DNA from 3 places in the Lysinibacillus sp. NPDC093197 genome. Region 2 is predicted to be linked to each of the others. Evidence: riboswitches for the same ligand, from Rfam matches in the RefSeq annotation. Region 2 holds a riboswitch; each other region holds the start of a gene.
The links. Region 2 has a riboswitch for S-adenosylmethionine ahead of ACIP9G_RS11685 (O-acetylhomoserine aminocarboxypropyltransferase/cysteine synthase family protein). Riboswitches for the same ligand answer to the same signal wherever they lie in the genome.
Positions count from the first base shown of each region.

Region 1 (3,284 bases), on a different contig from region 2:
CCACAAATCAATATTGAAAATATAATGCCAGTCTATGAAACAGAACCAAAATCATTATTAGTCGGTGTACTTACCTTTATGAGTCTTTTTTCATTCCCGCTTGTTGTGTTGCTTATGTTTTTCCCTTCTGCAGTCAATGTGACAAAATCGGCTCAAAAAGGATTTTATATCGGCACACTGTTTGGAGGAATCGTATTAATCCTCATTATTGCCCTTTCAACACTCGTTCTTGGTCCGACTAATACATCAAGTAAAACATTTCCAAGCTATGCGCTCGCTCAAAGAATTTCAATAGGCAATTTTTTTCAGCGTGTTGAAATTATTATGGCTGTTATGTGGATTATATCTATTTATATCCGAACTTTTATTTATTTTCATGCAACGGTAATTGGCTTAGGACAAATACTGAAAATAAAAGATCCTCGGCCACTCATTTTACCACTCGGGATGTGTATGATTGCACTGGCTCAAATTGCTCATCCAAATATTGTGCATTCAAATAATTATAATCAGAAGATTTGGCCATTGTATTCGTCGGTTTTAGCCGTTTTATTACCATTGTTCTTACTAGTAGTCGCTAAAATTCGAAAAATTAAAAAGGCTGAAACCGAACAAAGCACCACAGATAAACAGCAAGATTCGAAGGCACAACAGGAGCCAAAAGAACAACAAGATTCAAATGCACAGCAAGACCCGAAGGCACAACAGGAGCCAAAAGAACAACAAGATTCAAAAACACAACAAGATTCGAAGACACAGCAAGAGCCAAACAAACCAAACTCAACCGAATCTCAATAAGGTAAAACAAAAACCTCCATTTCTCACTTTTTACAATTGAGAAATGGAGGTTTTTTATAACTGTATAATGTCAGTTAATAGTTTTGAATTAAATATGGTATTCAATTTCATCAACAAAGTCCCATTCGTACGGTGTTTCTTGGTATACATAATAGTTGAGCCAATTCGAAAATAGTAAATGCGTATGTGCTCGCCAAGTATTAATCGGCTCATTAGAAGGATCATTATGCGGGAAATAGTTAACAGGAATTGCAATATCAATTCCTTTTTCAACATCACGGTAATATTCATCAGCTAATGTTGTCGCGTCGTATTCTAAGTGACCTGTAATCATTATGTTCTTATTATCCTTTGACTGCACGATAAAGACGCCAGCATCTTCTGAATAGGACAGTAAACGTAAATCTGGGTGCTTACGTACTTCATCAATGGAAACCGATGTATAGCGTGAATGTGGCGCTGTAAATAAGTCACTAAAGCCACGCACTAGATCGACTGTTAAATCGGTAATGACATGTGAATATACACCAGAACATTTTTCCGGCAGTTCAAATTTACCGATACCGTAATGGTGATACAGTGCAGCTTGTGCACCCCAACATATATGCATTACGGACGTAACATTTTTCACAGACCAATCCATTATTTCTGAGATTTCTTCCCAATAATTCACTTCTTCAAATGCCATTTTTTCAACAGGTGCCCCTGTAATAATCATACCGTCAAAGCGACGATGGCGAATCTCTTTAAACGTCGAATAAAATAGCTGTAAATGTGATTTACTAACATTTTTTGATTCATGTGTTGCTGTATTTAAAAATGTAATATTTACTTGTAATGGTGTATTACCGAGTAATCGCAATAATTGTAGCTCTGTCTTTTCTTTTTCTGGCATTAAATTAAAAATTAAAATATTTAAAGGACGAATTTGTTGCGTTTTGGCGCGGTCTTCTTCCATTACGAATATTTTTTCCCCACGTAAATGTTCTCCAGCTGGTAAGTTTTTCGGAATATTAATAGGCATGTTGCATTCCCCTTTTCGTTAATTTTTTCTCTCTATCTAAATAAAATTAAAAAAATCCCCCTCATTCCTTTAGAGCAAGAATGAGAAGGATAATTATCACGTTCACTCTTATCTCTCAAAGGAAAAATCCTTTGGTGGAATTAGCACCTTTCTAACATTGTTAGAGGTTGCTGAAGCGTCATCGGGCCAAATCCCTCAGCTTCTCTTGATAAGATTATTTAATTAAAAAGAATTGTATCATGAACGATTAAGAATTTCAATAATACATAGAATATTTAGTATTTAAATGAATGGAAGCATATTTTTTGTTAAACACTATTATTAATTCTACCGAAAGCTTTTTGTAAGTTACGTAAATACGGCTTAAAGTTTTACCATCTATTAGCCTAAGTAGATGACAAACAAATGACAATTTACAGCCGATTACAGCAAAGTGGTGTAAATAGATTTTTGTACAAATAAATCGTAATGGTAATCAAAGAGGTATTATGTTAACATATACCTTTAGTAACAGAGAGGAACGTGAATATTTTGATTAAAATTGAACTCCCAAAACCAGACTTAGTAATTCGTCAACGTGAGCAAGTATTAAAACCTGGGGAAGTAGAAATCCCGCCATTCCATGGTTTTATTGATTTCCATAAAATCACTCGCGAAAAAGGTGGCATTTTCTTATTCTACAACGAAAAAAACGAGCTATTGTTTGTAGGGAAAGCGCGTAAAATTCGTCAACGCATTAAAAAACATTTTGAAGATAATGTATCACCTATGAAAAAGTACCGTGATGAAATTTTCAAAATTGAAGTATATGAAATTGATGATCCAATGGAACGTGAAATTTACGAAACATATGCAATTAACACATTCCGTGCAAAATATAATCTTGAAAAAGTATTTTATTAAAAAAATGCCGTTAGCATGTAACATGCTAGCGGTTTTTCTTTTCTTTTTACCTTCAAAAATGAAAAATACCCTGAGAGCTTTGTCCTCCCAAGGTATTTTGCTATTTAAATAAATACTTTTTCATCTTTAAATTTATTAGCTGTTAGGTAACTTACGATGACAAAAATAATGAATGAAGCCACTATTGGGATTGTCACTGTATGCATGCCAAAGATTGACGGATAAAAACGATCAATCACAATATATAACGTCATGCCCGTAATCATGGAAGCAATTGCGCCGTATTTATTAGCCTTTTTCCAATATAAGCCTAGAACAACTGACCAAATAAAGACCGCTTCTAGTCCGCCAAATGCAAATAAATTGAGCCACACAAGTAAGTCTGGTGGATTTAACGCAAATACAACGACCGCCAAACCAATTACTGTAGTTACGATGAAGCTTGCTCGCTTAATTTCTCCATCGTTGGCAGTTGGCTTCACGTAGTTTAAATAAATATCCTTCACAACTGTTGAACTAACTAACATAAGCAACGCATTAACTGTAGACATCGTTGCTG
Region 1 covers NZ_JBIVOH010000001.1:142,957-146,240, reverse strand. The annotation lists gene ACIP9G_RS00730 (GerAB/ArcD/ProY family transporter) at 1-798, shown strand, start outside; gene metA (homoserine O-acetyltransferase MetA) at 887-1,822, opposite strand; SAM riboswitch class I at 1,928-2,037, opposite strand; gene ACIP9G_RS00720 (nucleotide excision repair endonuclease) at 2,354-2,725, shown strand; gene panF (sodium/pantothenate symporter) at 2,830-3,284, opposite strand, start outside.
Region 1: it holds a riboswitch for S-adenosylmethionine, as region 2 does, so the genes downstream of both, metA (homoserine O-acetyltransferase MetA) here and ACIP9G_RS11685 (O-acetylhomoserine aminocarboxypropyltransferase/cysteine synthase family protein) in region 2, are expected to answer to the same signal.

Region 2 (3,284 bases):
TTGTAAAAATAATCGATAACGATATTGCGCTAAAGCTAATTGCACTAGCTTTATTTCTTCTTGTGTAAAGTTCGGTACTGCATATGTGCGTTCAATTAATTGAAACGACCCGTATTTTAAATAATATTCTGTCGCTGGTAGTGCAATATGACTTGTACCGTTAGCTTCATACTCTTCAAAAACTTCTTTGACTATGTAGCCTTCTTCTTTAGCATATACGATTTCTTCAAAAGCACTATGTCCAAAAGTTTGTTGCCATTTTGTTTCAACTGTCGAAAGTAAGTTTTGAATGGATAGGTTATTCACAAAATGTTGACTTTCATTTAATTCATAAATTATATAAGCTGTTACATTTTGTGCACGATAAACATTTCCCATTTAAAACACTCCTTTTCGATCAGTTTTTTAATGCGAGCGTAGCTACTGGCTATGTAGCTACACTCTTTTCATATATTTATTCAAAAGTGGGGGAGCACTTATGAAAACAAATTAATTGTTACCGCCTAAACTGTAGCGGCATTTAGAATTACGTAACATCGACAATCTTTAAAATTGTTCTAGGTTGGTAGCCATTCGAACATTTAACTTAATCCCTAGTATATAGCATGGTTTTAATCAAGTCAACAATACTTATAAAAATACTAGGTATTATTTATAGGAAATTTCAGTTAACTTACCGAATGAGGTAATGATTGATGTAGCAACGTTATACGCATTACCAAATGAGGTACTTCGAATGAGAAAATACGTTAACGCTACGACATGAACCTAATTTATCAATTTATATTAAGCTTCTACTTTTTGTTCAGTAGGTGTTACTTGTGCAATTGCTTGTTCTAAGTCTGCAATAATATCCTCAACTGCCTCTAAACCGATTGATAAGCGAATGAGCGACTCGGATACGCCAGTTTGGATTAGTTCCTCAGCAGATAATTGTTGATGGGTTGTAGATGCTGGGTGAATAATTAACGATTTTGCATCTCCAACGTTTGCTACATGCGAGAATAGTTTCACGCTATCTATTAGCTGACGCCCTGCTTCTCGTCCACCTTTAATGCCAAATGTAAGCACTGAACCGAAGCCATTTTTCAAGTATTTCTTCGCTAAGTCATGGGAAGCAAACTCCTCTAATCCATTATAGTTTACATATTCCACGGATGGGTGGTTACGTAAATATTCTGCAACTGCTAACGCATTCTCATTATGTTTAGGAATACGCAAATGAAGCGTTTCTAAACCTTGTAGTAAGTTAAAGGCAGCATCAGCACTTAATGTTGGACCAAAATCGCGTAGTAATTGCACACGCAGTTTTGTGGCAAATGCAGCCGCTGCAGTATCAATACCATATCGCAATCCATGATACGATGTGTCTGGCTCTGTAAATCTAGGGAATCTACCTTGTGTCCAATCAAATTTCCCAGCATCTACAACAACGCCACCTAAAGTTGTACCATGACCGCCGATCCATTTTGTTGCTGAGTGAACAACTATATCTGCACCAAAGTCGATTGGCGTTGCGCCATATGGTGAAGCAAATGTGCTATCAATAATTAATGGCAAGCCATTTTCATGTGCAATCGTTGCTACTGCTTCTACATCTAAAACCTTTAAACTTGGATTGCCGTAAATTTCAGCAAACACTGCTTTTGTGTTTTCATTAATCGCAGATCGGAAGTTCTCAGGGTTTGTTTCATCTACAAAAATTGTTTTAATACCGTAGTTTGGTAGTGTATTTGCTAATAAGTTATATGTTCCTCCGTATAAAGAGCTTGCTGCTACGATTTCATCCCCTGCACTTGCTAGATTTAAAATTGAAAATGCGATAGCTGCTGCACCTGATGAAAGTGCTACTGCTGCTGTACCGCCTTCCAGTAAAGCGACGCGTTTTTCAAAAACATCTACAGTTGGATTTGTAATACGTGTGTAAATATTGCCCGCTTCTTCTAATGCAAAAAGACGTTGCGCATGAGCAGTGTCTTTAAATACGAAAGCTGTTGAACGGTACACTGGTACAGTTCGAGAACCTGTCACTGGGTCAGGCTCTTGACCACCGTGTAATAGTAATGTTTCTGGTTTGAAATTCGACATATTTTCTTCCTCCTTAATGGTTTTACGATGGTACCGGAGATGAGGAGGATTTATGTGTAGAAAACAAAAACCCTCTTCAGTTAAGAAGAGGGTTGCGGTTGCAAGTTTTCCTCCCCTTATCTGCCAGATCCAAGTAAGAATCTGTAGGAATTAGCACCTTAGCAAGTTTGTCACTCACTGGTTGCCGGGCATCATAGGGCCTATCCCTCCGCCGCTCTTGATAAGAGTATGTGATTCAATTTCCATCGTTGTTACACAGTATAAACATAGACTTTTTTTCTGTCAACAGTAAAATTTATTTTTTTCTGAAACTTCTGTCTGCTAATTTACGTAATAAGAGCACATACACTATATTAAAAAATAAAAATGAAAGGAGCATTTTTTATGGAAAAAGCCATTATTTTTTTTATTATTATTATCATCGGTTATTTAATCGGCTGTATCCACGGATCTAAAGTAGCACAATTTCTATCGGGTGTAGATTTAAAAAAGACTGGTCATGGCAATGCTGGTGCCTCGAACGCAACGCTTTCTCTTGGTTGGAAATACGGCCTATTAGTGGCGCTAATTGATATTGGTAAAGGCGTCGGTGCTATTCTCTGTGCCATCTACTACTTTTCTTCTAATGCATCACAATTCACTGAAATACAAACGTGGCTCTTAATCTATACAATGGCTGCTAGTGTTATTTTAGGGCATAATTTCCCATTCCATATGGGCTTTAAAGGTGGCAAAGGTACTGCCTCCATTATTGGGATTTTACTGGCTGTCGATTGGAAAATTGCTTTATGTGCACTTATATTATTTGTGATTTTATCTTTCGCTACAAACTATTTAATCGTCGGTGTGTTAGAATTTTATATTGTATTTTGTACGGCAACTTATTTATGGATACCTGGAATTGGCCCAACTATTATTTCCATTCTACTTTTATGCATAGCGTTCATTTTGCATATTGAAAATATTAAAAGGCTATTCCAAGGAACAGAACCGAAAGTAACATCTGCCTTTAAAAAGTCAGTATAAACCAAGAGGATGAGACATATCTTTGAGGACTCTAGTTGGTGGTAACGAGAGGTGTGACTACTCGGCTACAGTACAAACTTAAGACGCAACTGACAGCGTGGCAGCGACGATTACGGCTGATTGTGTACCCGTGGAATGCATCCGCAGAAGCAGACATCAACGCATAGCAA
Region 2 covers NZ_JBIVOH010000003.1:369,994-373,277, forward strand. The annotation lists gene ACIP9G_RS11680 (hypothetical protein) at 1-378, opposite strand, end outside; gene ACIP9G_RS11685 (O-acetylhomoserine aminocarboxypropyltransferase/cysteine synthase family protein) at 787-2,088, opposite strand; SAM riboswitch class I at 2,202-2,315, opposite strand; gene ACIP9G_RS11690 (glycerol-3-phosphate acyltransferase) at 2,473-3,114, shown strand.

Region 3 (3,284 bases), on a different contig from region 2:
AATATCGATGGCTTCAACCTCAAACCCAAGCTGTGCTAAATAGACTGCGTGCCGACCATCACCACACCCTATATCTAAAATACGCGCCCCAGCTTGTAATGTTTTTGCCCATTCAACCACCTCATCACTTGGGTTACCAAAAGCATAATGCGTATCCGCTAAGTAATCTTTCTCCCAAAACGGTTTCACTATACCATCTCCTCTATCGGTTAGTTTATAAAAACGTGCTTTGACAAAACTTCATCAAAGCACACTGACAATCTATTGCGTAATAATTAACATGTCATTTTCATCAAATTGCCACATATCACCGTGTGCAACTTCCCAATAAAAGCCGTTTGGGTCTTGGAAATAGCCGCTATAGCCTCCCCAAAACACTGTTTCAGGCTCCTTTACAATATTCGCTCCAGCTTTTTTTGCTAACAAAAATACTTCATCGACTTCTTCTTTAGACTTTCCATTATAGGCAAGTGTAATGCCATTAAAGCCATTCCCTACAGCAGGTGGATTCGCTTCATCAATATCCTTTACTAAGCGCTCAATTGGGAATAAAGATATTTTTGTTCCTGCATTATTAAAAAAAATAACATCTGGATTTGTTTCATCCCCATAAACGACTACTTCAAACCCAAGCCCATCACGATAAAATGCCAGCGATTCTACCATATTTTTCACACCCAATGTAATTAAGTTTAAACGATTCATCCCATCTGCCCCTTTTCTACGGTATCTAATACTTATTCTACTTTTTTAATTAATTTCCCTTTATCTCACGTTCCATATAAAAGATGTTCTTCAACACAAAACATAATGCCGCTACATAAGATACACTAAGATATTAGCCATGGATTGGAGGAATTCTGCTGTATTACAATCCTTATCCGTATTATGTTTATCAATATCCACATTGGGGCACTTCTAATACGCCTTTACCGCATCATTTGCCGGGACAGCTTGCGATGCCCACATCCCCAAACCCAAATCCGTACCCGCCTATTAATACGTTGAAGTTGAAGACATCTGCCAAACAAATTCAGCCAATTATGCAGCAGGCCCAATTACTGACAGAGAAAATTGAAGGGTCTGATCAATTTGCACATGATCTTAAAAATGCCGCACAGCTTTCCAAGCAGGATGAAGTGCAAAAACTCATTTCTTCAGCTGGCGTTACGGCGAAGTTTGAAGCGAAATATACGCCAGATAATATTCGAATTGTATTATCAGAAGGTGGGTGCTGTAGTATAGCGGTAATTTTATATTGGTAAGGGAAAAGCTTCTTATTTTTTATAACCATGCACTCCGATAGAACTTGTAAACTATTTATGATTATGCTAAAGTATTTGGTATTACTATTTCTGAAAATTCATATATTTTTCTTATCAAGAGAGATGGAGGGATTGGCCCTATGAAGTCTCAGCAACCAGTCTTAGGCATGGTGCTAATTCCAATTTGCGAAATTCGCAAGAAGATGAGGAGACTGACTTCAGTTACACGAGAGTCCTCTTCTACAAGGAGGGCTCTTTTTTTATTTTATTTTAAACAAGAGTTAATTTCATATGGAGCAAAAGGGGCTAGGGGCTTGCACGTGGAAAGCGTCTGCCTAAAGCGTAATTTTTATCTCTTCTATGTTCGTATTTAATGATGAAATTGATTCACTACTCATAATAAAGAAAGCAGGGAATACAAATGACAAATGAACTTTTACAAGCATTGCAGTTATTAAAATCTAAGCAATGGGTTGACTTAACACACACATTCGGACCTAACTCACCCCATTTTTTTATGTTTGAAGATGCCAAATTTGAAACGCTCTTTTCGCATAATGACGGCTTCTTTGCACAACAATTTACGTTTCCTGGGCAATATGGAACACATATCGACCCACCTATACACTTTGTTTCAGATACACGCTACTTAGACGAATTAGAATTAAAAGAACTTGTCCTACCGCTAATTGTTATTGATAAGTCCAAGGAAGCTAAATCGGACAATGACTTCACGTTAAGTGTACAAGATATTTTAGATTTCGAAGCAGAATATGGAGAAATTGAAGCAGGTACATTTGTTGCTCTGCGAACTGATTGGAGTAAACGTTGGCCTGATAAGGATTTATTTAATAATAAAGATAAAGATGGTCATAACCATATTCCAGGTTGGGGATTAGAAGCGTTGCAGTTTTTATTTACAGAACGGAACATCAATGCAATAGGTCATGAAACGTTCGATACAGATTCAGCGGCAGATTTCCGTAAAAATGGAACGCTTGATGGCGAATACTTTGTACTAGATCAGGATACATATCAAATTGAACTGATGACGAATTTAGATAAGCTACCAGCAAAAGGAGCAGTCATTTTCAATATTGTGCCAAAGCCTGAAAAAGCATCTGGATTCCCTGTACGTTCATTTGCTATTTTGCCTTAATTCTAGACAAAAATGGTCTGCCTCAAAATGTCATAAAACATTTGCAGCAGACCTTCTTTTAACATGCGATATTCATTTAATCGTATTTCTTTTTTTAAAAATATAGTACACAATCAGCATTATTACTATAAACAGCAATATAGCAAAGAGGCTGTATTGGGATAAATACATACCAACAAAACGCCACTTATTTCCTAGCTCTTTCCCTAAAGTAATAAATGTGAAAGTCCATACTATTGCACCTGCATACGCATAAACAGCAAACTTTTTATAAGGATAATTATTAATGGCTGCAATATATGCTGTAAGGTGACGAACGCCAGGTATAAAGTATCCAATTAATAATAATACAGGCCCTATCTTTTCAAACAATTTTTTCGTAAACTCAATTTTTTGTGCAGTTATATAAATTTTTGGCCCATATTTTTGTAATAACGGCAAACCGAATCGACGACCAACAAAGTAGCTGAGGGTGATGCCTCCTGCAGCTCCCACCGCAGCACTTATTAATGCAGGAATATGCTCTAAATTTTCTCGATAAACATTATACCCTACATAGGTTAAAAAAATTTCATCAGGAAGTGGCAGCCCGACAATCCCTCCAACTAGTATAAGAATAATCCCAAAATACCCGTAATGTTCAATAAGAGATTGCACGTGATGCACCATTTTTTACCCCACCTAAAGCCTTAATTTTCCCATTATCTTAGCTTAACATAAGCCTCTTAAAGTCAATTATTTCTAACAATCACTTTTGCATAGGTTTAATCATTATTACATGTATATCAATATTGTACAATCAACAGAACTTTATTTTTGTTAAATTCAGTTTTCAACAAAAACCCGCTTTACCGTATCTT
Region 3 covers NZ_JBIVOH010000009.1:30,542-33,825, reverse strand. The annotation lists gene ACIP9G_RS19255 (methyltransferase domain-containing protein) at 1-189, opposite strand, end outside; gene ACIP9G_RS19250 (VOC family protein) at 262-705, opposite strand; gene ACIP9G_RS19245 (YuzC family spore coat inner layer protein) at 960-1,265, shown strand; SAM riboswitch class I at 1,374-1,475, shown strand; gene ACIP9G_RS19240 (cyclase family protein) at 1,687-2,424, shown strand; gene ACIP9G_RS19235 (DedA family protein) at 2,497-3,093, opposite strand.
Region 3: it holds a riboswitch for S-adenosylmethionine, as region 2 does, so the genes downstream of both, ACIP9G_RS19240 (cyclase family protein) here and ACIP9G_RS11685 (O-acetylhomoserine aminocarboxypropyltransferase/cysteine synthase family protein) in region 2, are expected to answer to the same signal.